DNA from 4 places in the Rhizobium sp. LARHSG275 genome. Region 1 is predicted to be linked to each of the others. Evidence: predicted binding sites of a transcription regulator. Region 1 holds the regulator's gene; each other region holds the start of a gene.

Region 1 (5,494 bases):
ATAGACATCGACTTCGACGGTGGGGTTGCCACGGCTATCGAGAATCTCGCGGGCGATGATATCGGTGATTGCAGTCATGGGTTCTTCCTGCTCGGTGGGTGATAAATCGGTTCGAAACCTGTCTTAGTCGAAGGCGTGCAAATTACAATGCTGCAATTTCCAGCCCTTCGGACCGTGTTCGGATCTCGCCTATAGCACGATCATGTCAGGCTGTTGAACGTCAAGCCTTGGCGACCGCATCGAAGGCGAGTAGCTTTTCAAGCAGCCGCGGCATGTCCTTGAGATAGACCATGTTGGGGCCGTCGGAAGGTGCATTGTCGGGGTCCTGGTGGGTTTCGACGAACACGCCGGCGATACCGGTAGCCACCGCTGCGCGCGCCAGCGTTTCCACGAATTCCCGCTGACCGCCGGAGGATTCGCCCTGCCCGCCCGGCTGCGCCACGGAATGGGTCGCATCGAAGATAACGGGGGCGCCCATCGCCGCCATGATCGGCAGCGAACGCATGTCGGAAACCAGCGTGTTGTAACCGAAAGAGGCGCCGCGCTCGCACAGCAGCACGTTCGGGTTCCCGCTGGCATTGAGCTTCTTCAGGACGTTCTTCATATCCCAGGGAGCGAGGAACTGGCCCTTCTTGACGTTGACGACGCGGCCGGTCTTGGCCGCGGCAATAAGAAGGTCGGTCTGGCGGCAAAGGAAGGCCGGGATCTGCAGGACGTCCACGATCTTTGCCACCTCGGCGCATTGTTCGGCGGTATGAACGTCGGTCAGGACGGGAAAGCCGAATTCCTTCTTGAGGTCGGCAAAGACCTCCATGCCCTTTTCGATCCCGATACCGCGTTCGGCCGAGAGCGAGGTCCGGTTCGCCTTGTCGAAGGAACTCTTGTAGACGAGGCCGATGCCGAGCCTTCCGCAAAGCTCCTTCAGCGTGCCGGCAACCATGAAGGCGTGGTCGCGGCTCTCCATCTGGCAGGGACCGGCAATCAGCGACAGGCGGCCGGTATTGGAAAAGGTGACCTGGCCTTGGCCTTCGCCGACCCTGACGTCGGAATTCGTATCAATGCTCATCGTGTTTCCTCGAAGGCGAAGAGCGTGCCCTGCCCGGGCGCGGGCTTCACCAGAATGCGATTGTTCTTGCGCGTGTATGTCACCCCGTTAGCAGCCAAATGCGCTTCTGTCACGGCAAGATCGGCAACAGCAAAGAGGATTGCCCGGCCGCGCAGGCCGCGATCTGCGGATGAGCCGGCGATGTCGAAATAGGCCTCCAGCCCTTCCGGCGTCATCAGACCGATTTTCGCATTCGACGCCGCGACATTGACGCCGAAACCGGTTTTCTCGACTGCCGATTGCGCCGCTGCAAGGCCGACGAAGGCAGCGAATGCGGCCGGTTCCGGCGCGCAAAGCGCGATCTCCGTTATGCCGGTCACGCCATTGGCATGCGTCTCCAGCGCGGCGCGGTCGGCCGGCAGCGGATTGATACGCTCGACGGTGAAGAGCAAGAGATCAGGCGCGCGCAGGTCGCCGGCAAAAGCCAGCTTGAAGCCGGCAATCGTCTCGGAGCCGTCCGGCATCGTCATCGGCCGGGTGAACTGCAGCATCTCCCCGGCGCTCGACCCGTTGCCGACGAAATCCTGATGATCGATGCCGGCATCCTTGCTGCCGAAGGCCACCGCCGAAAGCCCCTCCGCGCCGCAACGGAAGCGGAAAGCCCGGTTGCGAGCGGTGAAGACATTGCCTCGTCGCGCCGATGCCTCGCTCTCCTCGACGCTCGCGATCCCGAGCGGCTCCAGATAGGTCTTGTCGGCAAAGAAGACGCAGGCATTCTCCGTCCCGAAGGGGTGGCGCGCATCGGCGGCAACGGTGAAGCCGAGCTTGCCGAGCCTTTCGCGCGCCAGATCGATGTCGACGACCGGCAGCACGACATGATCCAGCGGGTACGGTTTGGTGGAATGCGTGTTCATCATATCCCTCCTCAAATCGGCAAGAGATGTGCGACAGCGCCACCCTCAATGCAAGACATGTGTCCAATCCGGCGAATGAAAATAAGAATCTCGACGAGTTGGTGCCAAGTTTTACGGAAATTTAGCTACTTGCGGAACACATATGGAACATATAGTGTCTGTTCTGGATTTGTTTCAATCACGAGGTCACAACGTCGATGCTCACGCGCAAACAACAGGAGCTTCTCCTTTTCATTCATGAGCGCATGAAGGAATCCGGCGTTCCGCCATCTTTCGACGAAATGAAGGATGCCCTGGACCTCGCTTCGAAGTCCGGGATTCATCGCTTGATTACAGCGCTCGAGGAACGTGGCTTCATTCGCCGCCTACCGAACCGGGCCCGCGCGATCGAGGTCATCAAGCTTCCGGAGGCCTACAGCCCCAGCATCCAGCCGCGGCGCGGCTTTTCGCCGAGCGTCATCGAGGGCAGCCTCGGCAAGCCCCAGCCGGTCGCCGCCCCCGCTGCCGCAAAACCCGTCGCCGACAACGGCAACTCAGTCTCCGTGCCGGTCATGGGGCGCATCGCCGCCGGTGTTCCAATCTCGGCGATCCAGAACAACACCCACGACATCGTCGTTCCGGCCGACATGCTCGGCTCCGGTGAACATTATGCGCTGGAGGTGAAGGGCGATTCGATGATCGACGCCGGCATCTTTGACGGCGACACCGTGATCATCCGCAACGGCAGCACCGCAAGTCCTGGCGACATCGTCGTTGCTCTCGTCGACGACGAGGAAGCGACACTCAAACGCTTCCGCCGCAAGGGCGCCTCGATTGCGCTCGAAGCCGCCAACCCGGCTTACGAGACCCGGATTTTCGGGCCGGACCGTGTCAAGGTTCAGGGCAAGCTCGTCGGTCTTATTCGCCGCTATCACTGACCTTGGCTAAACCGGGCTCGGTAAAACTATTGCTGCGCCAGTCATAGGCGCGATGGCGCATCCATGGCCGCGACAATGCATCGAATGCGGTTGCCACCTCCAGGCCGGCGTTCGTGAAGCGCAACTCGACGGAACCGGTCCTGCGCAGCGTTTCACCGGTGAAGAGCGTCGCACCTGAGCGGCAGCTGTTGAAGCGCAGGCGGACCGACGTCACGACGATATCGGCGGCGTCGCATGCGGGGCCGAGATAGGCGGCATTGTCGATGACGGCCACGACCTGGCCATTGCCAAGCCTTGATGTGCACCAGGCCTTTTTGACGCAGGAAAAGCGGTTTGCTTCACCGGCCGCTGCGGCTGCACGCATCGCGGTCCTCGCTTCGGTCTGCTGATCGCGGGAAAGCCTGACGCGGCGGTCTTCTCCCTCCGGCGGGATAGCAGGACCATCCAGCATCTTCGGCGGATCATGCGTCGGCAGGACCAGCGCCCTCTGCCATTGGTCGAAGATGAAATCCGGCGGTCGTTCACGGTTGGACGCCATGGCTGCCGCCTCGACGACCGCGACGAGATTGCCATCCTCCGAAATTACCAGATCCGGCAGCCGGGGAACCGGTAGAAGCAACAGGAGGAGCGTCGAGACTGCGATGATCGATGTGCCGGAATGGCGCAGTCGCGTCCGGAGCAGCGTCAGCAGAAGAAAGCCTGCCACGGCGACGGCGAAATACCAGGCGGGCAAGCGGCCAACGTCGATATTGCCGCCCCAGCCGGACACCGTCTTTGCGACTGCGATCACCAGATCGAGGCCGAATCCGACGACCTTCCAGGCCCAAACATCCAGACCGAAAGGCATGAGCAGCATCGCCAGCAGCCCGGCCGGCATGACGATAAAGGAGATGATCGGCATCGTCGCGAGGTTTGCCGGCAGGCCATAGGCGGTCAGGCGATGAAAATGCTCGATCGAAAACAGCGCGGTTGAAAAGCCGCCGATCAGCGACGTCAGGAAGACGCCGCCGAAGAAACCCGCAACCGTAACGATCGGCCTGATGATCGGCAGCTTGAGGAAGGCGTTTTCGCGGACGCGCCGGTCCTTCCATAGCTGATAGCCCGAGACCAGCGCCAATGTCGCTGCAAAGGACATCTGGAAGCTCGGACCCAAGACCTCGGACGGCGAAATGGCGATGATGACGAGCGCGGAGAGCGCGACATTGCGCAGGCTGATCGACGGCCGGTCGAAGAAGACGGCAATCAACATGATGGCCATCATGATGAAGGCGCGTTCGGCAGAGACCCCAAAGCCCGAGATCAGGAAATAGGCGGTCACGGCGATGAGCGCGCCGGCGGCAGCGATCTTCTTCGTCGGATAGGCCTCAGCGACGCCGGGAAAGAGGCTGAGCAACATCCGGAACCCAACGAAGAAGATACCGGCCGACAGCGCCATGTTGAGGCCGGAGATGGCGACGATATGAGCCAGGCCGGACTGGCGCAGCGCTTCCGTCGTCTCATTCGAGATGGCGCGCCGCTCGTCCGTCACCAGAGCAGCGGCGAAAGCGCCGGTGTCGCCAGGCAAGATCGACCTTATGCGGTCGCCAATGCCGCTGCGCAGCCAGTAGAGCCCTTCGAGCAGAGCTTCCCACGTCGATCTTGCCGCCTGCGGACCTGCCTGCCAGTCGACCTTCGACGGCGCGCCGTAGAAGAAGCCGTTCGCGCCGATGCCATCGAAATAGGCACCGAAGGAGAAGTCGTTGAGCTCAGGAAGTGCTGGACCTGCCGGCGGCGTCAGCCGCGCCCTGCCGGTTATGATATCACCGATCTCGAAGGGCGCGTCTGCGCCGCGGGTGATCGCGGTTATGCGTTCGGGCGACCGCTTCACTTCCGGCGCCTCCGTACCGATGACGGCAAGAATGTAGCGCCACCGGCCGCGACCGTCGCCTTCGCGCCGTTCCACACGGCCGGTCACCGTCGTCGTGACGGCGGAATCGAGGATCACGGTCGAAGCCCGCCAGCTCTCGAGCTGCGCGGAGGCCATGCCGCAGGCCACAAGTGCAAGCGCCAGCAGCGTTGCCCGCAATGCCGCCCGGCTGCGGCTGGCGATGAGAACGGCGACGATCAGCAGCAACAGGCAGAGCAGCGATGCAACGAGCGGAAAGTCCGATGCCGCGAGAAACCAGAAGGCTGACCCGGCACCGAGGAAGACAGGCGAGACCAGCAGCAGACGGCCGTGGTCCGCCTCTTCGCTCAGCATGCCCATGCCGATACGCAGCGATTGCGAGGCTGCTGCCGGCAGCCGGTGCCGCAAGGGGCTCGTCGACTGCGTTCTTGTCGGGCGCTTCACCATGACAGGTGGAGAAAAACCGGCGGAGTCGGCGAGGCCTTCGCCTGCTTCCGGCCGCAATTCGACTGTGGTCAACTCCTGCATGTGCCGCCCAAGCCCAGCTGCGAAGGCGGCCAGAATGCAACCTCCGATCAAATCCGGCAAGCATAATCGATTGAAATACGAGGGAAAATCGCAAGCGCCAAAAGACGAGTTGAATCATCGGCTTCCGATATGCGTGCGGCTCATCGCTGCAGTGCCTAAAAGGTGATACCGCAATGCACAAAATGCCGTCACGGTAACTTGGCAT
Region 2 (5,494 bases), on a different contig from region 1:
GATCGGCGAGCATCTGTCCCGCCCAGGGGCCGGCGAGCACGCGGGCAAGCTCGATCACCCGGATGCCGGCAAGCGGCGGTTTTTTCGTCACGGTCTCCGTCATGTTCCTCCGGCAGGTTCAGAGCATAGTGCCGAAAAGTGTGAGCGGTTTTCGGAATTGTACTCTCATTCTAGATTTACGGCGTCCACGTCGCCTCTGATGTATCGGATACCGGTTTCGATGCAAAGCGCCGCTCGCGCCAGAGGATATAGAAGCCAGACGCCATGATGATTATGATGCCGAGCCATTTGAGCGCGTTCGGGAAGTCGCCGAAGACCAGCCAGGCGAAGATCGTTGCCGAGACGATCTCGAAATATTGCAGCGGCGCCAGCGTTGAAGCCGGTGCTGCGCGATAAGCATAGACGCCAAGGATGCCCGATATGGCGGCCATGGCGCCGACGCCGGCGAGATAGAACCAGGCGCGGCCTTCCGGCATGACCGGATCGAAGATGTCGGAGCCGGTTCCCCGGCTGAGATAAAGCAGGATGATGCAGAAGAGCAGGCCCCAGATGCCCATCTGGAACTGCATCGACCAGGGATCTTCCCTATGCGAGAGCACGCGGGTCATCAGCACGAAGATCGCAATACAGAAGGCGCTGACGACAGGCAGAAGAGCGATGTAGCCGACCTCTTCGAAACTCGGCTGGATGATCAGCATCGCTCCGAAGAAGCCGACGCCGCAGGCCGTGTAACGCCGCCAACCGATCATCTCCTTCAGGAAGATACCGCCGAGGATCGTCAACATGATCGGTTCGACGAAGAAGATCGCTATTGCGTCAGCGACCGCCATGTATTTCAGCGTAGTGACGAAGGAGATCATCGAGATCGTGATGATCGCGCCGCGGATCGCGTGGAACAGGCTCTGGCGCCAGGAAAAATCGGCGAAGCTGCGCCGCCACACGACGATTGGCAGCATGCAGAGCGCTTGCACGGCGAAGCGGGCGGCGGTGATTTCGGCGGACGGGACGGTGACGATGGCAAGCTTGGCGAAGATATCGATGATCGGCGAGAACATCACCGAGATAAACATCAGCGCAAGCCCCATCGTCACGTCGGAGGCGGACGAAACAGGGCGGGCGGAGGTGCTGTTCATGATGAAATCCCTGTCAGGAAATTGGTCGCTCAGGATCCTGCGACGGCCCTGTCGCACCAGTCCGCGAAGGCGGCGATCGCCGCATCCGCGCCGATCTCATTTAGTGTTTCGTGACGCATGTCCTGATATATCTCAGTGCTGATACGGGAGAAGCCTTGTCCTTTCAAATGGTTTGACAGCCAGAGCAGGGCTTTTCCACGCTCCGTCGCAGGATCCTGCCCGCCTCCGACGAGATGGACCGGCATGTCCCGCGGCAGCCGGTCGAGGTGGATTTTCTGCGGCGCGCGGAAGGTCAGTTCGAAGAGATCGAGCCAGAGAGAGACTGAGGCGTCGAAGCCGCAGAGCGGATCGGTGACATACTTGTCGACTTCATCGGGAAGACGCGACAGCCAGTCGAACTCGGTGCGGCGGCCGGGAATGGATTTGCCCCAGGTGCCGAAGGTAAGCTTCGGCAGCAGGCCGCTCGGCACGTCGGAGCCCTTCAGCATGCGCTCGGCAAGCAGGATCGCCTGGGCGGCGCGGCCGGCAAGGCCGACGGCGAAATTCGAATTCCAGATCGCGACGGCGTCGAAGTCGGCCGGAGCCGTGACGGCAGCGTTGAGGGCGATGAGGCCGCCCATCGAATGGCCGAAGAGGATCACAGGCAGGCCGGGATGGCGGGAGGCCGCATAACCGCGCATAGCGATGACGTCGCCGGCCACCTTTTCGACCCCACCCCGCCAGGCAAATCGACCGATCGGCGCATCCGGTGCCGTCGTCTCGCCGTGGCCGCGATGATCGTGGGCATAGACGTGATAGCCGCGCGCCGCCATCGCCTCGGCAAAGGAGCGGTATCGTTTCGAATGTTCGGCCAAGCCGTGCGATATCAACAAGATGCCGCGTGCTGCAGCTTCGGCCTTGGCATGGTGATATGCCAGCGACGCCCCAGGCACGGCCAACCTTTGCGTTTCAGCAAACATATGGATCCTCCCGGCGGCAACAGACCAGATCGCTGGGTAATTGCAACATCGGCGCTTAATTATCCGACAATAAATTGTGGCCCTGTTGCGATTCAGGGTTGCGGCCTTTCGATCTTCGTGCTTATTTGTTCCTGTATTGTTCTTTTTTGGGGGTTGAAATGAGCAGCATGCAGTTGCGTACCTTGACGTTTGCCGTGTCGATGGTTGTTGCCGGCGCCGCCGTGGCGCAGGAGGCCGGCGGGCGCACCCGCTTCATTCTGGCGGCGAGCTGGCAGCCGGCCTTTTGCCAGACGAACCAGAAGAAGGCCGAATGCGCAAGCCAGACCGGCGAGCGCCCCGACGCGACGAACTTCTCGTTGCACGGGCTTTGGCCGATGCGGGAGGATTATTGCGGGGTGAGCGCCGAGCAGAAGACCGCCGACAAGGATGGCGACTGGAACAAGCTGCCGGAGGTCACGCTTGCGGCCGAGACGAAGACGGCGCTGGCAAAGGCGATGCCCGGCACGGAATCCGGCCTGGAACGGCATGAATGGGTGAAGCATGGCACCTGCACGAAGATGAGCGCGGACGACTATTTCGGTGTCGGTGTGCATCTGGTGGGCGCACTGAACGCGTCGGCCGTGCGCGATCTCTTCGCTGCCAATATCGGCAAGCCGGTCAAGTCCGAAGCGATCAAGGCGGCTTTCGACAAGAGTTTCGGGCCGGGCGCCGGCGACCGCGTCAAGATGAGCTGCCGACGGGCCGGCAATGTAAGGCTGATCAGCGAGCTGACGATCGGGCTTTCGGAAGCCGCCGGGGCGGCATCGGCGAAAAGTACGGGCCTCGCCGATCTGATCCAGGGTGCGGGAAAAACGTCGTTCGGTTGTGACGAGGGCGTCGTCGATGCTGCGGGCTTTTGACCGGAAATCCTGAGTAAACCGGGTTTCGGCGTTGCCCGCAGGCGCTGTTTCGCCTACATAGCGGCACAATCGAAGTTTCCCGCCCGGAGCAGCGCAGCATGGCACGTCAGTTCATCTATCATATGTCCGGCCTTAACAAGGCCTATGGCAACAAGAAGATCCTGGAGAATATCCACCTTTCGTTCTACCCGGATGCCAAGATCGGTATCCTTGGTCCGAACGGCGCGGGTAAATCCACCGTGCTGCGCATCATCGCAGGCCAGGACAAGGAGTATACCGGCGAAGCCTGGCTCGCCGAAGGTGCGACCGTCGGCTATCTGGAGCAGGAGCCGCATCTCGATGCAAACAAGACGGTGTTCGAGAACGTCATGGAAGGCGTTGCCTCGAAGACGGCTGTCCTCGATCGCTACAATGAATTGATGATGAACTATTCCGACGAGACGGCGGAAGAGGGCGCCAAGCTTCAGGACGTCATCGATAGCCAGAACCTCTGGGATCTGGAAAGCCAGGTCGAAATGGCGATGGAAGCGCTGCGCTGCCCGCCGCGCGACGCCGATGTCACCAGCCTTTCGGGTGGTGAGCGACGCCGTGTCGCGCTCTGCCGCCTGCTGCTTTCGCAGCCGGACCTGCTGCTGCTCGACGAACCGACCAACCACCTGGACGCCGAAACCATCGCCTGGCTCGAAAAACATCTACGCGACTATCCGGGCGCCGTGATGATGATTACCCACGATCGCTACTTCCTGGACAACGTCACCGGATGGATCCTCGAACTCGACCGCGGCCGTGGCATTCCCTACGAGGGCAACTACTCGGCCTACCTGCAGGCGAAAGCCAAGCGCATGCTGCAGGAAAGCCGCGAAGACGCGTCGCGCCAGAAGGCGATCAGCCGCGAACAGGAATGGATCGCGTCCAGCCCGAAAGCCCGTCAGGCCAAGTCCAAGGCCCGTATCAAGTCCTACGAGCAGTTGGTGGATGCCGCCGAGAAGCAGCGTCCCGGCGACGCGCAGATCATCATCCCGGTCAGCGAGCGCCTCGGCCAGGTGGTCATCGAGATGGAGGGCGTCACCAAGGGCTTCGAGGGCCGCACGCTGATCAACGACCTGTCGATCAAGCTGCCGCCCGGCGGCATCGTCGGCATCATCGGCCCGAATGGCGCCGGCAAGACGACGCTATTCAGGATGATCACCGGCCAGGAAAAGCCGGATGGGGGTTCGATCCGCATCGGCGAAACCGTGCATCTCGGTTATGTCGACCAGAGCCGTGACACCCTTGCGGCCGACAAGACGGTCTGGGAGGAAATTTCCGGCGGCGCCGAAATCATCAAGCTCGGCAAGTTCGACATGAACTCCCGCGCCTATTGCGGCGCCTTCAACTTCAAGGGCGGCGATCAGCAGCAGAAGGTCGGCAATCTCTCCGGTGGTCAGCGCAACCGCGTTCACCTTGCCAAGATGCTGAAGGCCGGCGGCAACGTTCTGCTGCTCGACGAACCGACCAACGACCTCGATACGGAAACGCTGGGTGCCCTTGAAAACGCGCTGGAAAACTTCGCCGGCTGCGCCATCATCATCAGCCATGATCGCATGTTCCTCGACCGGCTGGCGACGCATATTCTGGCTTTCGAAGGCGACGGCCATGTCGAATGGTTCGAAGGCAACTTCGAGGATTATGAACAGGACAAGGTTCGTCGTCTCGGCCCCGACGCACTCAACCCGGGCAGCCAGGCCCATAAGCGTCTGACACGCTGATTTCACCCATTTTTCGTTTGTGAGAGCCCCGGTTCTGAACTGCCCCCCGAAAGTTGGACATCCAACCTCGGGGTTCAGTTCATTCGCTGGGGCTTTTTCATGTCGGGCTCTGTCGCAATCTGAGCAGGCAATTTCGTGGAGAGAGCGAATTGCTGCTTGCCACTGCTTTTCAAATCACATAAAGATATCTTTATGTCTTGATTGGATTAGAGATGAGCGAACCGTTGAAGCTTGGACTGGATGCGCTGGTGGACGTCTTGAAGGCGGCCGGCGAGCCCACGCGCCTGCGTCTTCTGGCGCTTCTTGACGGCGGCGACCTGACGGTCACCGATCTTACCGAAATTCTCGGCCAGTCCCAGCCGCGCATCTCCCGCCATCTGAAGCTGCTCGGCGAAGCCGAACTGATCGAACGATATCAGGAGGGCGCTTGGGCCTATTTCCGTCTGAAGCAGGATGGCAAGGCGGCCATGCTGGTGCGGGCCCTGCTCAAGCATGTCTCCGAGAACGATCCGACCATCCTTCGCGATGGCGAGCGGCTGTCGCAAGTCAAGCGTCAGCGCGCCGAGCGGGCGCAGGCCTATTTCAGCCGCAACGCGGCCGAATGGGACGAGCTTCGCCGCCTGCATGCGGCTGATGAGGAGGTCGACGCTGCCGTCATCCGGCTGCTCGGTAACCAACCGATCGATTCTCTGCTTGATCTCGGCACCGGCACCGGCCGCATCCTCGAGCTTCTGTCCGGCCTCTACCGCCGGGCG
Region 3 (5,494 bases), on a different contig from region 1:
GTGGCGCGGGATGCTTCAAGTGCCCGGACAATCCCTGCCAGCGAATTGCGATCGACGATGCCGAGGGCTTCGATACCAAGAGCCTTGGCGGTCTCGAACAGTTCCTGCGCCGAGCTTGCACCGCGCAGGAAGGAAAAATGGGTCGTGACCTGCAGCTCGGCATAACTCATGCGAAGATCCCATGGCAGTACCAGCGGTGGCTTCCGGTTTCGGGATCGATGCCATCACCGGAGCGAAACACCCAAAGACGCTCGCCTGTCTCGTCTTCGATGACGAAGTAGTCCCGCACCGCCTCCATCTCGGCGTCGCGCTGCCACCACTCGCCGAAAATCCGCTCAGGCCCATCGGCGCGCTTCACCTTGCGGCGTTTGCCACGCCAGGTGATCGAGACCGGCGGGCGGTCCGGCAGCAAGGCGATGGCCTCGATCAACTCCGGACGCGCCAGCAGCCGGACCGGCCGGCGCCAATGACTGAACCAGGTGACCTCGACCGGATCGGCAGCAGGACTGATGCGCTGGACGGAGCGCTCGGGCACGTCGGAGGCAACGGGTGCCACCCGATACACACGCTGGCCGCGGTTGCCGTAAATATCGATCAGCGGCGTCACGTCCTTCACTTCCTCCTCGACCAGCGGGGAGGATTTCTGGCGCTCCTCCAGCGGCTCCGCCATCACCGCAACCAGGGTGAGCTTCTCGATCCCGAAGCCGGGCTCGATCTTTTCCGTCCGGTCGCGAAACAGCTTCGTCAGCCAGGCCGCATCGCGCACCGGCTTCACCGTGCCGGCTCGGATTGCCTGACGCGTCCCGTCGACCTTTTCGACAATCAGGTCGGCGCGGCGAACACCAAGGCCGCGCCTTTGCAGCTCTTCGATCAGTTGCACGACCAGCCGGCTAACATATTTGTCGATGGTTTCGGCAGCGCCAATGGGCTCGGCGAAGGCACGGCTGACCTCAATCAGCTCGGCGGTGCGGATCGGATCGATCGGTTCGCAGACGCGGCCGAACATCTGGTAGAGCCGCCGGCCGATCTCCGGACCGAAACGAAGCGTCAGCGGCGCGCGCGGTGTATTGGCCAATTCGCCGATGGTCTGGAAGCCAAGCGTGCGCAGATCGCTGACGACTTTCCCGGGAAGGCGCAGCAAGGATATCGGCAGCTTTTCGACGGCGCGGACGGTCTCACCTGAAGGCACGATAACCGTCTCGCGGCTAATGGCACGGGCGCAGGCGTGCGCAGCGCCCCAGGTGTCGGCGATCGCGACACGGGGCGTAAGCTTCTTGGCCAGGAACTGATTGGCGATCTTCGTCACCATGGGAAGCTCGCCGCCCTGCAGGTGGTCGGCACCCTCGGTATCCATGACGATCCCATCGATCCCATCGACGGCGACGATCGGTGAGTAGAGCGTCAGCGCCCAAAGGGTAATGCGTTCGAGCGCTGCTGCATCCATCGCGGGATCCGCATCGACCAGCATCAAGCCGCGGAACAGTGCCTGCGCTTTCGCCGCCGGCATGCCGACATGCACGCCGGCTTTTCTGGCGGCCGCGTCGGCAGCCGATACCCACCGCTTCGAGCCGCTCCTGGCGATGACGGCGATCGCCTGTTCAGGCGGTATGTCGGGATCGGCGCGACGAATACGATCCGTCGGCAGATCCGGAAGATAGATCGAGACAACCCTTGTCATCGCACGCCCTCACGAGAAACTCAGCACATTCACCCGCTTTTACGCGCATCAACTCCAGCAACCATTGGGCCTTCCCAACGCCCGGCACTGGCAATTCCTCCGACGGCATGACGCTCACCCGCCACCGCGTGGTCGACGCCGTCGGTTGCCCGAAATCATTGGCCTCCGTCTGCCGTCGCCAGCGTCGGACGGCAAGCGCCATCGTGCCCGTTCGCTCGGCCGCCAGCAGCAAGCGGCGCGAGCTGACCATCGGCAATCGGACGAGTTCACCGACGACGGCGCCGAGGCCGCCGAAGGACAGCCCCTCCTCCATATTGGCGAGAACGTCTTCCTCCTTGTCGGATTCGACAAAGATCACCCGGTCGGGATGGAGACCGACCTCAGCGAGCGCCGGAAAAAACAGATCGAGGCGCGTCAGGCACCAGACGATCGGGCCTTTGGTGCGGGCCGCGATGCCTGCGGCACAGAGCGCCGCCGCCGCACCATCGACGGTGCCCGACCCGCCGCCGGCAAATTCGTGCAAGGCGCCATAGGCCAGACCACCTCCCGGCAGGACCGCATCGATTTCCGGCACGCCGAAGGACAGACAACCAGCCTTCCTGGCTGATATGCCCTCCAGCGAGGCAATGCGCTCGCGCAGATCGGAAATCACCCGTTCACGGGCAGCAGTCATCGTTCACGGCTCCCTTCAAGGTCGTGTTGGCGGCCGACATCATGTCGAACAAATGCGGATGTTCTCTTTCTGTTCCGACCCAATAAAAGAGTCAAGCAACCGGAGGAATGGGAATATTATCCTGAACATTAGAAATCAGCAGAATAGTCATGGGAATCAGCTGAATAGCGGGCGGCGTATTTTTTTCCGAGCGTTTGCGGGACACACTGCAATGGAAGCGAAAGCAGCCGCCCCTTCCCTGTTCCGGAAGCGCCGATATTGCCTGGGTCGAGCCCACCCTGATCGCCGAGATCGAGTTTCGTGCCTGGACGTCGGATGGGAAACTCCGTCATCCGTCCTACAAAGGCCTGCGAGAACGCCAGGACAATGCCGACGTCTTCCGGCTCGACTAGCGAAATCAGCGCCGTCCGCTAGATTGTCCGCCATTCGCGCTCAAGTAGATGCGCGTCAGAATGCGCACGCCCGCAGGCTTGACGCGGACCGCCAGACGGTAGCCATCCCATTTGATCTCATAAACCCAATTGTCGCCCTTCGGCGGCCTGGCCTTCAGCAGCGCAAGGCACGGCTCGATGCGTTCGGGCATCGGATCTAAGGGGAGATTGGGCTGGTCAGGATCTCGGCGCCGGCGCGGCCGGCTGCGAAGCGGCGCGTCGGCTTTACCGAGTAGCGGCTTTGAACGCTTACGGGGTGGCTTTGTGATGACTGCAGTTCAGCAGCCACACCTTAAAAAGCAATTGACCAAGATTGATTATTGACTCGTCTGCCGACGGGAACATATTAGCAACATCGCTAGTATGACATTATAGATCATCCAAACCAAACAATTGGCTAGCTTCTCAATGCTGAATAGTTTCGACACCTTCGTGATGAAGCTGATGGGTCAATATTCATCCAGGTCGATTATAGCGAATAAGCTCATTATTTATTTTCTTGATTTGAACACTGTAAAATTTCTGCCTTTGTTTATGTTATTATGGTTTCTATGGTTTTTTCGAAATAGATGGAAGCCAGTTGTTGTCGAATGCATCATCGACATGTTCTTCGGAATTGGCATATCTCGATTTATACAACTGTTTCTGCCAGAGCGTCTCAGGCCGCTGCATTCAGGCAACCCCGACTTCGTGCTGCCTTTGGGCGTTGATCCGAAAACGCTTGAGCATTGGAGTTCCTTCCCCAGTGACCATGCCGCGCTGACCTTCGCGGTATCGACAACGATGTGGCGCGCATCCCGACCGCTTGGTGCGGCCTGCTTCATCTGGTCGACGTTCGTGATTTGCCTGCCGCGCATCTATGCTGGCTATCATTATGCGACCGACATCCTGGGTGGCGCTTTTGTAGGCGTGTGCACAGCCCTTCTCGTTGCGCGCCCTTTTCAGAAGCTATTGATGCCGTCTGTGCTAGCGGTTGAGGAGCGCTTTCCAGGTTTGTTCTTCTCTGGTTTCTTTGTCATATCCTATGAACTCGTGACGCAGTTCGACGAGCTGCGGCTCGTCGGAAGGGCCATTCAACACCTCATCTCGTGATTGCGAGTTCGACGAGCTCGGATAAACGGCACATCCTTCCACCTGGAGCCCGAAGAAGCGGAATGACTGGTGTAATTGATCAGTTCACGTCGCAAAGCCGTTTCGTATTGATTTCGTCTCGTTCACATGAATCGAGGATCGGCCGTCACCTCTGCGCCCGTAGGCAAAGCATGTCCGTTCGCATCGCGCAACTTCTTGCCGAATTCGACCGCTTCGTCAGTCGATGACGCCTCTAAGAGGGTATGCCAAATCGAACGCTCGCCATTCCCTTGCCAATTGGCGTAATAGGGTTCGATCGTCACTGTGAATTCAGACATGGGTTTCTCCTTTGCCTTCATTTGATGAAGCTTGAGGCGACAGTGCGCGAATTCAAGCCCGGCTCTTTCATCGCGCTTCTGAATCGAGAAAGCCGCCTCTGAGGGCGGCCTTTCGTATTTTGCGCAATCTATGAGGGCTTCGTTCAGCCGGCAGACTTGATGCTCGTGTTGCAGAGGCTCCAATAGCCGCCACCCTTCTGGATCCACTTCAGGTCGCCGAGCGTGCCGGCATCCTTGGCGGTATGATAGGAGTCGACGCAAGTGTGCAGGCGCGCCTTACCGGGCGTCTCAGTCGAATATTTCTTGTCGATCGCCTTCGGGAACTTGACGCTCTTCGGGGCCGCGGTGGTCGGCTTTGCCGGTTCCTTCTCGCTCGTGGCGGTGACGTCCGCTTCGTCAGCCTTATCGGCAGCAGCCGCGTCGGCGCCACAGAACTTTGCGCGGAAATCATTCCACTTCACGTCTTTGGCGGAGCCGTCGGCCTTAGCGGCTTGGTACTTGGTGCTGCACTCTTTCATGGTCAGCGCATGCGCCGGCGACGACATGAGAAAAGCAGCAACCACCGAGCCGGCGGCGGAGAGAAGCAGTTTGTGCGTGGTGCTATATGACTTGGTCGATCCAACGAAACCCATGACACTCTCCCTGGTTAATTTACAGCGCGAACGGTGACACCCACCGAATGAACCATGGATGAACAAAGGCCACTGCGAAGTGCATCAAAGGCGCTGCGTCGGGGGAGAATTCGCCCGGACGTGGAACCCAAAGCAGCGGAACGATCAGTTTGACTGATTGCGATGGAAATCGTCAGGGGCCGCCCAACGTACAGGAGACCCAATGCTTGGGGTAAGCAATGATCGCTGAACGGCCGAATAGCATGATACGAAATACTGCTCGAAATCATAGTCAATTTATATTTTGGAGCAAAACGAAAGAAGGAAATTTTTAGTTGAATAAATAACTGTAGCACTACCGCGCGCCGATGGTTTGTCCGGAATAGCACAGGAACCGCTTTCGCGCGCGCTCAGTTTGGAAGTCGGATCGCGGGAGAAAGAGACCCAGGCTGCGGGTCTCAGCCGCCCCTAAACTCTTGCGATCCACCCTCTCCCAGGGTTAGCCGCGCAGAGGCAAGGTTTTTAGTTGTTCCTTCACACTATCGCCTTCGGTAACGCTCTGCGCGGCCTCCTGTCCAAAATTCGATCTTTCCACGCCTCCGTTCCCTATGTGCGACCCACGACGACCGAACAGAAGCCCGCCGCCAAGTCCGGCAGCACCGATACAAGCGACTCGGCCACGTCAGGCACGA
Region 4 (5,494 bases), on a different contig from region 1:
TCGGCGAGGTGGTCGACGCTCTCTCCGGCCTGCCGCGCGCCAGCTCATCCGGCGATGTCGATGCCACGCTGCAGGCGCTTTCGGAGCCCGCGGGAGAAGGGCGGCTCAAGCAGAACGCAGCGACGATCGATCGCGCATTTCGGTTCGACAGCGTCGAGGAGATCCTGGCAGCACTCGCCGAGGAGGAGGGTGAATTCGCCGCCGAGACGCGCCGGGTGCTGCTGACGCGTTCACCGACCAGCCTGAAGCTCGCTTTGCGGCTGCTGAGAGCCGGCCGCCGCAGTACCTCGCTTGCAGAATGCCTCGGCCGCGAACTCGGCGCCTGTCTGCGGATGCTGGATAATCCGGATTTCTTCGAGGGCATCCGCGCCGCCGTCATCGACAAGGACCGCAATCCGAAATGGTCGCCGGCATCAGTCGAGGCCGTGGAGTCAGCAAGGCTCGAGGAATTCCTGAAACCGGCCGAGCCGCCGCTTTCACTCTGAACGCTAGTCAGTTATCGCCACATGCCGCGCATGCGGGCGCCGACATCGATGCGCACCTGCCGCGCCTGCGCTTGAGCGGCCTCCGATTTCCCCTGCGGCCAGTTGCAGGCCTCGAAGAACTGCAGCAGGGTCGCGGGAATGAAGCGGCTGCGGGAGGCATAGACGTGCCGGTCGCCCTGCGAGTTCTGCCCATAGGTGAAGAAGCGTTGCGGCACGACGAGGTCGAGACCATCCCGGGCGCGTGTCATGGCGACGTAAAGCAGCCGGCGTTCCTCTTCGATTTCGGCGGTGGTGCCGACGGCGAGATCGCTCGGTATGCAGCCGTCGACGACGTTAAGCATGAACACCTTCGTCCATTCCTGGCCCTTGGCGGAATGGATTGTGGAAAGGATGAGGTAGTCATCGTCGAGAAGCGGCACGCCTGCCTGGTCGCTGGTCGCATCCGGCGGATCGAGGGTGAGTTCGGTCAGGAAACGCTCGCGCGAGGCATAACCGCCGGCGATCTGTTCGAGCTGCAGCAGATCGGCCTGCCGCGTCGCTGCGTCCTCGTGCAGCCGTTCCAGATGCGGCGCGTACCATTGCCGCGCCAGGCCGATTTCCGCCGGCCAGCCGGCCTTGCCGGTCTTCAGCTCCTGCAGCATCGAAACGAACATCGTCCAGTCCTCGCCCGAGCGTGGCGGCGCCGGCATGGCAGCAAGAGCAGAAATCGGACTGGCATCCTCGGCCATCAGGTCGAGCGTCTTCTGCGCCGTCGACGGCCCGACGCCCGGCAGGATCTGCATCAGCCGGAAGCCCGCCACCCGATCGCGCGGGTTCTGCGCGAAGCGAAGGGCGGCCAGCATGTCCTTCACATGCGCGCTGTCGAGAAACTTCAGCCCGCCGAACTTGACGAAGGGAATGTTGCGCCGGGTCAACTCGACCTCCAGCGGCCCGCTGTGATGCGAGGCGCGGAAGAGTACGGCTTGCTGCTTGAGCGTGAGGCCTTCCTCGCGATTGTCGAGCACCATGTCGGTGATGTAGCGCGCCTGCTCGGCCTCGTCGCGCACCGTGACCAGGCGCGGCCGCTCGGAGGATTGCCGCTCGGTCCAGAGGTTCTTGGTAAAGCGCTCCGAGGCGAGATCGATAACGGCATTGGCGGCGGCGAGGATCGGCTGCGTCGAGCGGTAATTGCGATCGAGCGTGACGATATTGGCCGCCGGGCTGAAGGCGGCGGGAAAATCGAGGATATTGCGCACCGTCGCCGCGCGGAAGGAGTAGATCGACTGCGCATCGTCGCCGACCACGGTCAGCCCCTGGCCTTGGGGCTTCAGCGCCAGCAGGATCGAGGCCTGCAACCGGTTGGTATCCTGATATTCGTCGACCAGCACATGGTCGAAGCGGCTGCCGATATCCTCGGCAATGACAGTCTCGCCGACCATCTGCGCCCAGTAGAGCAGCAGATCGTCGTAATCGAGCACGTTCTGGCTCTGTTTGGCCTCAACATAACAGGCGAAAAGTTCGCGCAGCTGTTTCTCCCACGCCGCGCACCAGGGAAAGACGTCCCGCAGCACGAGGTCGAGCGCGGTTTCCGAATTCACTGCCCTGGAATAGATGGCAAGGCAGGTGCCCTTGGTGGGAAAGCGGCTTTCCGTCTTGGAGAAGCCGAGGTCGTGCCGGATCAGGTTCATCAGATCGGCGCTGTCTTCGCGGTCGTGGATGGTGAAATCCGGATCGAGGCCGATCTGCTGGCTATAATCGCGCAACAGCCGCGCGCCGATGCCGTGGAAGGTGCCGGACCAGGAAAGCGCATCCGCCATGACGCCGGCATTTGCACCAAGCACATCGCGGCAGATGCGCTCGACACGCCGCGCCATCTCGGCGGCTGCCCGACGCGAGAAAGTCATCAGCAGGATGCGGCGGGGATCGGCGCCTTTGACGATGAGATGGGCGACCCGATGCGCCAATGTATTCGTCTTGCCGGAACCGGCGCCGGCAATGACCAGCAGCGGCCCGGCAATATGGCTGCCGTCGATGAGCGTGCCGTGCTCGACGGCCATGCGCTGCTGCGGATTGAGCTTTTCGAGATACATCCAGCCGTCCGGTCGGGCTCCCGCAGAATCACTGGGGAAAGATTAGATGTTCCTTGAATGTTCGCTATTGCCCTCCCTGTCAAGCGATCTGGCGCGCTGGCAAAATCTCAGTCGGGAAAATCCGGGCCGATCTCGCGCCGCACCAGCTTCAGGCTGCGGTCGGGCTGAAGGATATAGGTTTCCTCAACGCGCTGGCCGGTTCCGTTGTAGAACTGGTTGTAGACGACGCTGCCGACCGGCGATTTGCTGAGCTTGGTTCGCGGCTGGCCGCCATAGGTGATGCTGCCCGGAATGGGTTCCAGCGCCGGCCTATCGGCCGAGGAGCAGCCGGCAAGCAATGCCCCGGCAAACAAGGCGGGCAGAAGCGCTTTCATCGTCATCATCCCACATTCGACTGCAGCCAGATATGGAAGCCGCGGCGCCTTTCGCCAAGGATCGTCCATGCCAGGGTCGACGGGAAATAGCCCAGCGCACCGCAACGAAATGCTTTGCCGAGGCGTTAACGGATATCAACTGACATCAGGAGAGGCCACTGTGCTCGGCTTTGCAGCATTCACGAACCATGAGGAATCCGGCCGTCAGGATCACAGCGACGCGGCGACACGCGCCTCGGTGGAGAGCGCCCTTCATGCCGCCGACGATATCGAAGTGGCGGAAATCATCGTCGACATATCGGGCTCATATGTCATCCTGGAAGGTTTCATACGCCGGCGGGGTGATGTCGAGCGGGCGATCGAGATTGCCGAGAGCGTCGTCGGCCGAGGCTATGTGCGCAGCCGCCTGCTGCGACGCTGAAATCGTAAGATGGTGCCCCGGCCCTCTGCTCACCTGTCCTTGCGATGCATAAAGGGAACCAAGTGCTCTCCCGCGTGTTGAAATGCCGGATCTAAACGCTGGAGACCCTCATGTCGTTGCTTCTTCGCCTTTGGACAATCACCTTGATTTCAGGCAGTGTCTTTGCCGGCTCCGCCTACGCCTCGCTGGAAACCGGCACAAATTATTCCGCTTTGCCGAAGGACCAGATCGCCCTCAACGAATATACCGGGGCCATCGCCTGCACGCCGGCAGAGCCTCAGTATTTGCCGTCCTTCATCCGCGCATCGGATGGCACGATCATCGGTGTCGGTTATATCGAAGTGGAGAGTGAGGGCGGCGCGGACTGCTGAGGCGTCCGTTTTGCTCGGACGAGGCTCGCCTGCGTTTCCGCAGAGGTGACGAGCCTCTAACCATCATCATGATGGCTGGTCGTCTTCTATGAATACACCTGTACCGGGCGCAACGCCCTTTGCACCAAAACCCGGCACGCATTTGTTGCAGGGTTAAACCAAAATTAAAGCCCAAAATTAAAGCATTGTCCCGTTCCGGCACGCTTGCGCGCCAGAAGGCGAAAATCGCCGAAATTCCTTGCCGAACTGCTAATGCAGCTTCAGCTTCGCTTCTTCGGCGGCCGCCAGGAACTCGGCTCTTGCTTCTTCCACGCTCTTGCGCCCGTCGAGCGCCGCCCGGCAGGCACTGCGGGCCTTGATGTAGTGAAGCCCGCGCACACTCGGCCAGAGATCCGCCAGGCACTTCAGCGCATCGAACGGCCCATTGACCGTTCGCGCATCGGCATCTTCGAAACCAACCTTGACCGGGCTGTTCCATCTTTCAGTTGCCATCGACACTCCTCCACGATTTTCGACAGAAAAGAAGCGCAACATCTCCCAGTTCCTCCGGGGAGACTTTGCGATAGTTACTCTAGCGTGATTTTTGCGGTCAACAATAGTGAATCGTTGATTGCTGATGAGACGAAATGTCTGCCTGCGGGTGAGGTTGCGTGCGCACGCAGGCCAAGAGGAATTTTTACCGGTCGCAAATAAGTTGTATAGCGCCGGCGCGCTGCCGTCGCTACCATGTTCGGCAAGCTGAGGGGGCTCCGACATGGTTTTAGATCGAAAATTGATCCAGGCTGCTTTTCTCTGCTCGGCGCTATCTACGCCGGCTCTCGCGCACGGTGCAGCGATATCAGCCGAAGATGCTTTCCTGACGCGTATTTCTACTGAGGTTGTTCCGAGAATGCAGCGGAAATATATGGACCGTGCCATCTGCCGCATTGTGTGTGCGATAGACATAGCTGCCTTTCGCGCAAGTTTGCTGTTAGCAGAGTCATTAGAGCAATGGTATGTGGAAGGTATATCTGACGGAGTTCCGAAGGTAACTGTCGATCTGCTTGAACGGTGGGAGTTGTCGCTGTCCATGCCTTATTATCTCGACGTAACCGAAATTCCCGATTGTGCTCATCGGAGCCTACTGCTTCCCACTTGTCATTGAGCTTCGACGAGCGCAGACGAAACAATGTGGACTACCTGCTGGAAAACTGGTGCTGCCGAGTGGGATTGAACCACCGACCTCACCCTTACCAAGGGTGTGCTCTACCACTGAGCTACGGCAGCAGGACCAGACCGCGGAGCCGAGCGGCTCAATTGCGGGAACGGGGCGGCTATTGCCACAGCTTGACGACAAGCGCAAGCCGCAAAATCAAACTTCGCGTGGATAGAGATGCAAGGGACTTTTGGATTGGCGCGAATTCAGCTAATTCTGCTCACATGAACGACAAGACCGAAACCGGCCAGAAGAGCCGTAAAGAGGCGATCGAGGCACAGGCGAAACTGCGCCGTGAACGCGCCGCCGAAAAGCTCAGGGAAAATCTGGGGAGACGCAAACAGCAGGTCCGCGCCCGCCGTTCCGGCCAAGCCGACGAAACAAATGGACTGCCCGCCGCAAAAATGGACGAATCGTAATGTTCCGTCCGTCGCGAATTGAAGCGTGTCGATAAATCCCCTAAACACCTCACTCCTTATTTCAAGGCAGAACTTTCAGGAAAGGCGGGCGCTGCCCGTAAGCGCACATGGATCGTATCAGAATCGTCGGCGGTAATGAGCTGAATGGCATCATTCCGAT

Evidence for each region. The regulator LexA, encoded in region 1, represses DNA repair genes until DNA is damaged. The targets are predictions, from matches to a motif close to TGTTCNNNNTGTGTTCNG.
Region 2: ACIPSK_RS04120 (ribonuclease T2 family protein) is a predicted target of LexA. The motif match lies at 2,219-2,236, and genes of this name have one in related genera.
Region 3: ACIPSK_RS26180 (ImuA family protein) is a predicted target of LexA. The motif match lies at 2,411-2,428, and genes of this name have one in related genera.
Region 4: ACIPSK_RS30980 (ATP-dependent helicase) is a predicted target of LexA. The motif match lies at 2,602-2,619, and genes of this name have one in related genera.

The regions. Positions count from the first base shown of each region.
Region 1 is NZ_JBIXJN010000002.1:250,415-255,908, reverse strand. Features, by position in the region: gene eno (phosphopyruvate hydratase) at 1-78, opposite strand, end outside; gene kdsA (3-deoxy-8-phosphooctulonate synthase) at 221-1,066, opposite strand; gene ACIPSK_RS03200 (VOC family protein) at 1,063-1,959, opposite strand; gene lexA (transcriptional repressor LexA) at 2,157-2,876, shown strand; gene ACIPSK_RS03190 (ComEC/Rec2 family competence protein) at 2,857-5,289, opposite strand.
Region 2 is NZ_JBIXJN010000003.1:51,611-57,104, forward strand. Features, by position in the region: gene ACIPSK_RS04105 (CaiB/BaiF CoA transferase family protein) at 1-103, opposite strand, end outside; gene ACIPSK_RS04110 (DMT family transporter) at 177-1,133, opposite strand; gene ACIPSK_RS04115 (alpha/beta fold hydrolase) at 1,163-2,092, opposite strand; gene ACIPSK_RS04120 (ribonuclease T2 family protein) at 2,251-2,991, shown strand; gene ettA (energy-dependent translational throttle protein EttA) at 3,090-4,739, shown strand; gene ACIPSK_RS04130 (ArsR/SmtB family transcription factor) at 4,952-5,494, shown strand, end outside.
Region 3 is NZ_JBIXJN010000022.1:32,152-37,645, reverse strand. Features, by position in the region: gene ACIPSK_RS26190 (error-prone DNA polymerase) at 1-170, opposite strand, end outside; gene ACIPSK_RS26185 (Y-family DNA polymerase) at 167-1,678, opposite strand; gene ACIPSK_RS26180 (ImuA family protein) at 1,599-2,351, opposite strand; partial or broken gene ACIPSK_RS26175 (ATP dependent DNA ligase) at 2,543-2,743, shown strand; partial or broken gene ACIPSK_RS26170 (non-homologous end-joining DNA ligase) at 2,794-3,051, opposite strand; gene ACIPSK_RS26165 (phosphatase PAP2 family protein) at 3,191-3,874, shown strand; gene ACIPSK_RS26160 (hypothetical protein) at 3,997-4,191, opposite strand; gene ACIPSK_RS26155 (hypothetical protein) at 4,335-4,736, opposite strand; partial or broken gene ACIPSK_RS26150 (DUF1236 domain-containing protein) at 5,422-5,494, shown strand, end outside.
Region 4 is NZ_JBIXJN010000034.1:34,700-40,193, forward strand. Features, by position in the region: gene ACIPSK_RS30975 (enoyl-CoA hydratase/isomerase family protein) at 1-485, shown strand, start outside; gene ACIPSK_RS30980 (ATP-dependent helicase) at 497-2,554, opposite strand; gene ACIPSK_RS30985 (hypothetical protein) at 2,662-2,928, opposite strand; gene ACIPSK_RS30990 (BON domain-containing protein) at 3,089-3,349, shown strand; gene ACIPSK_RS30995 (hypothetical protein) at 3,460-3,720, shown strand; gene ACIPSK_RS31000 (DUF982 domain-containing protein) at 3,970-4,212, opposite strand; tRNA gene ACIPSK_RS31005 (tRNA-Thr) at 4,912-4,986, opposite strand; gene ACIPSK_RS31010 (hypothetical protein) at 5,140-5,334, shown strand; gene murA (UDP-N-acetylglucosamine 1-carboxyvinyltransferase) at 5,442-5,494, shown strand, end outside.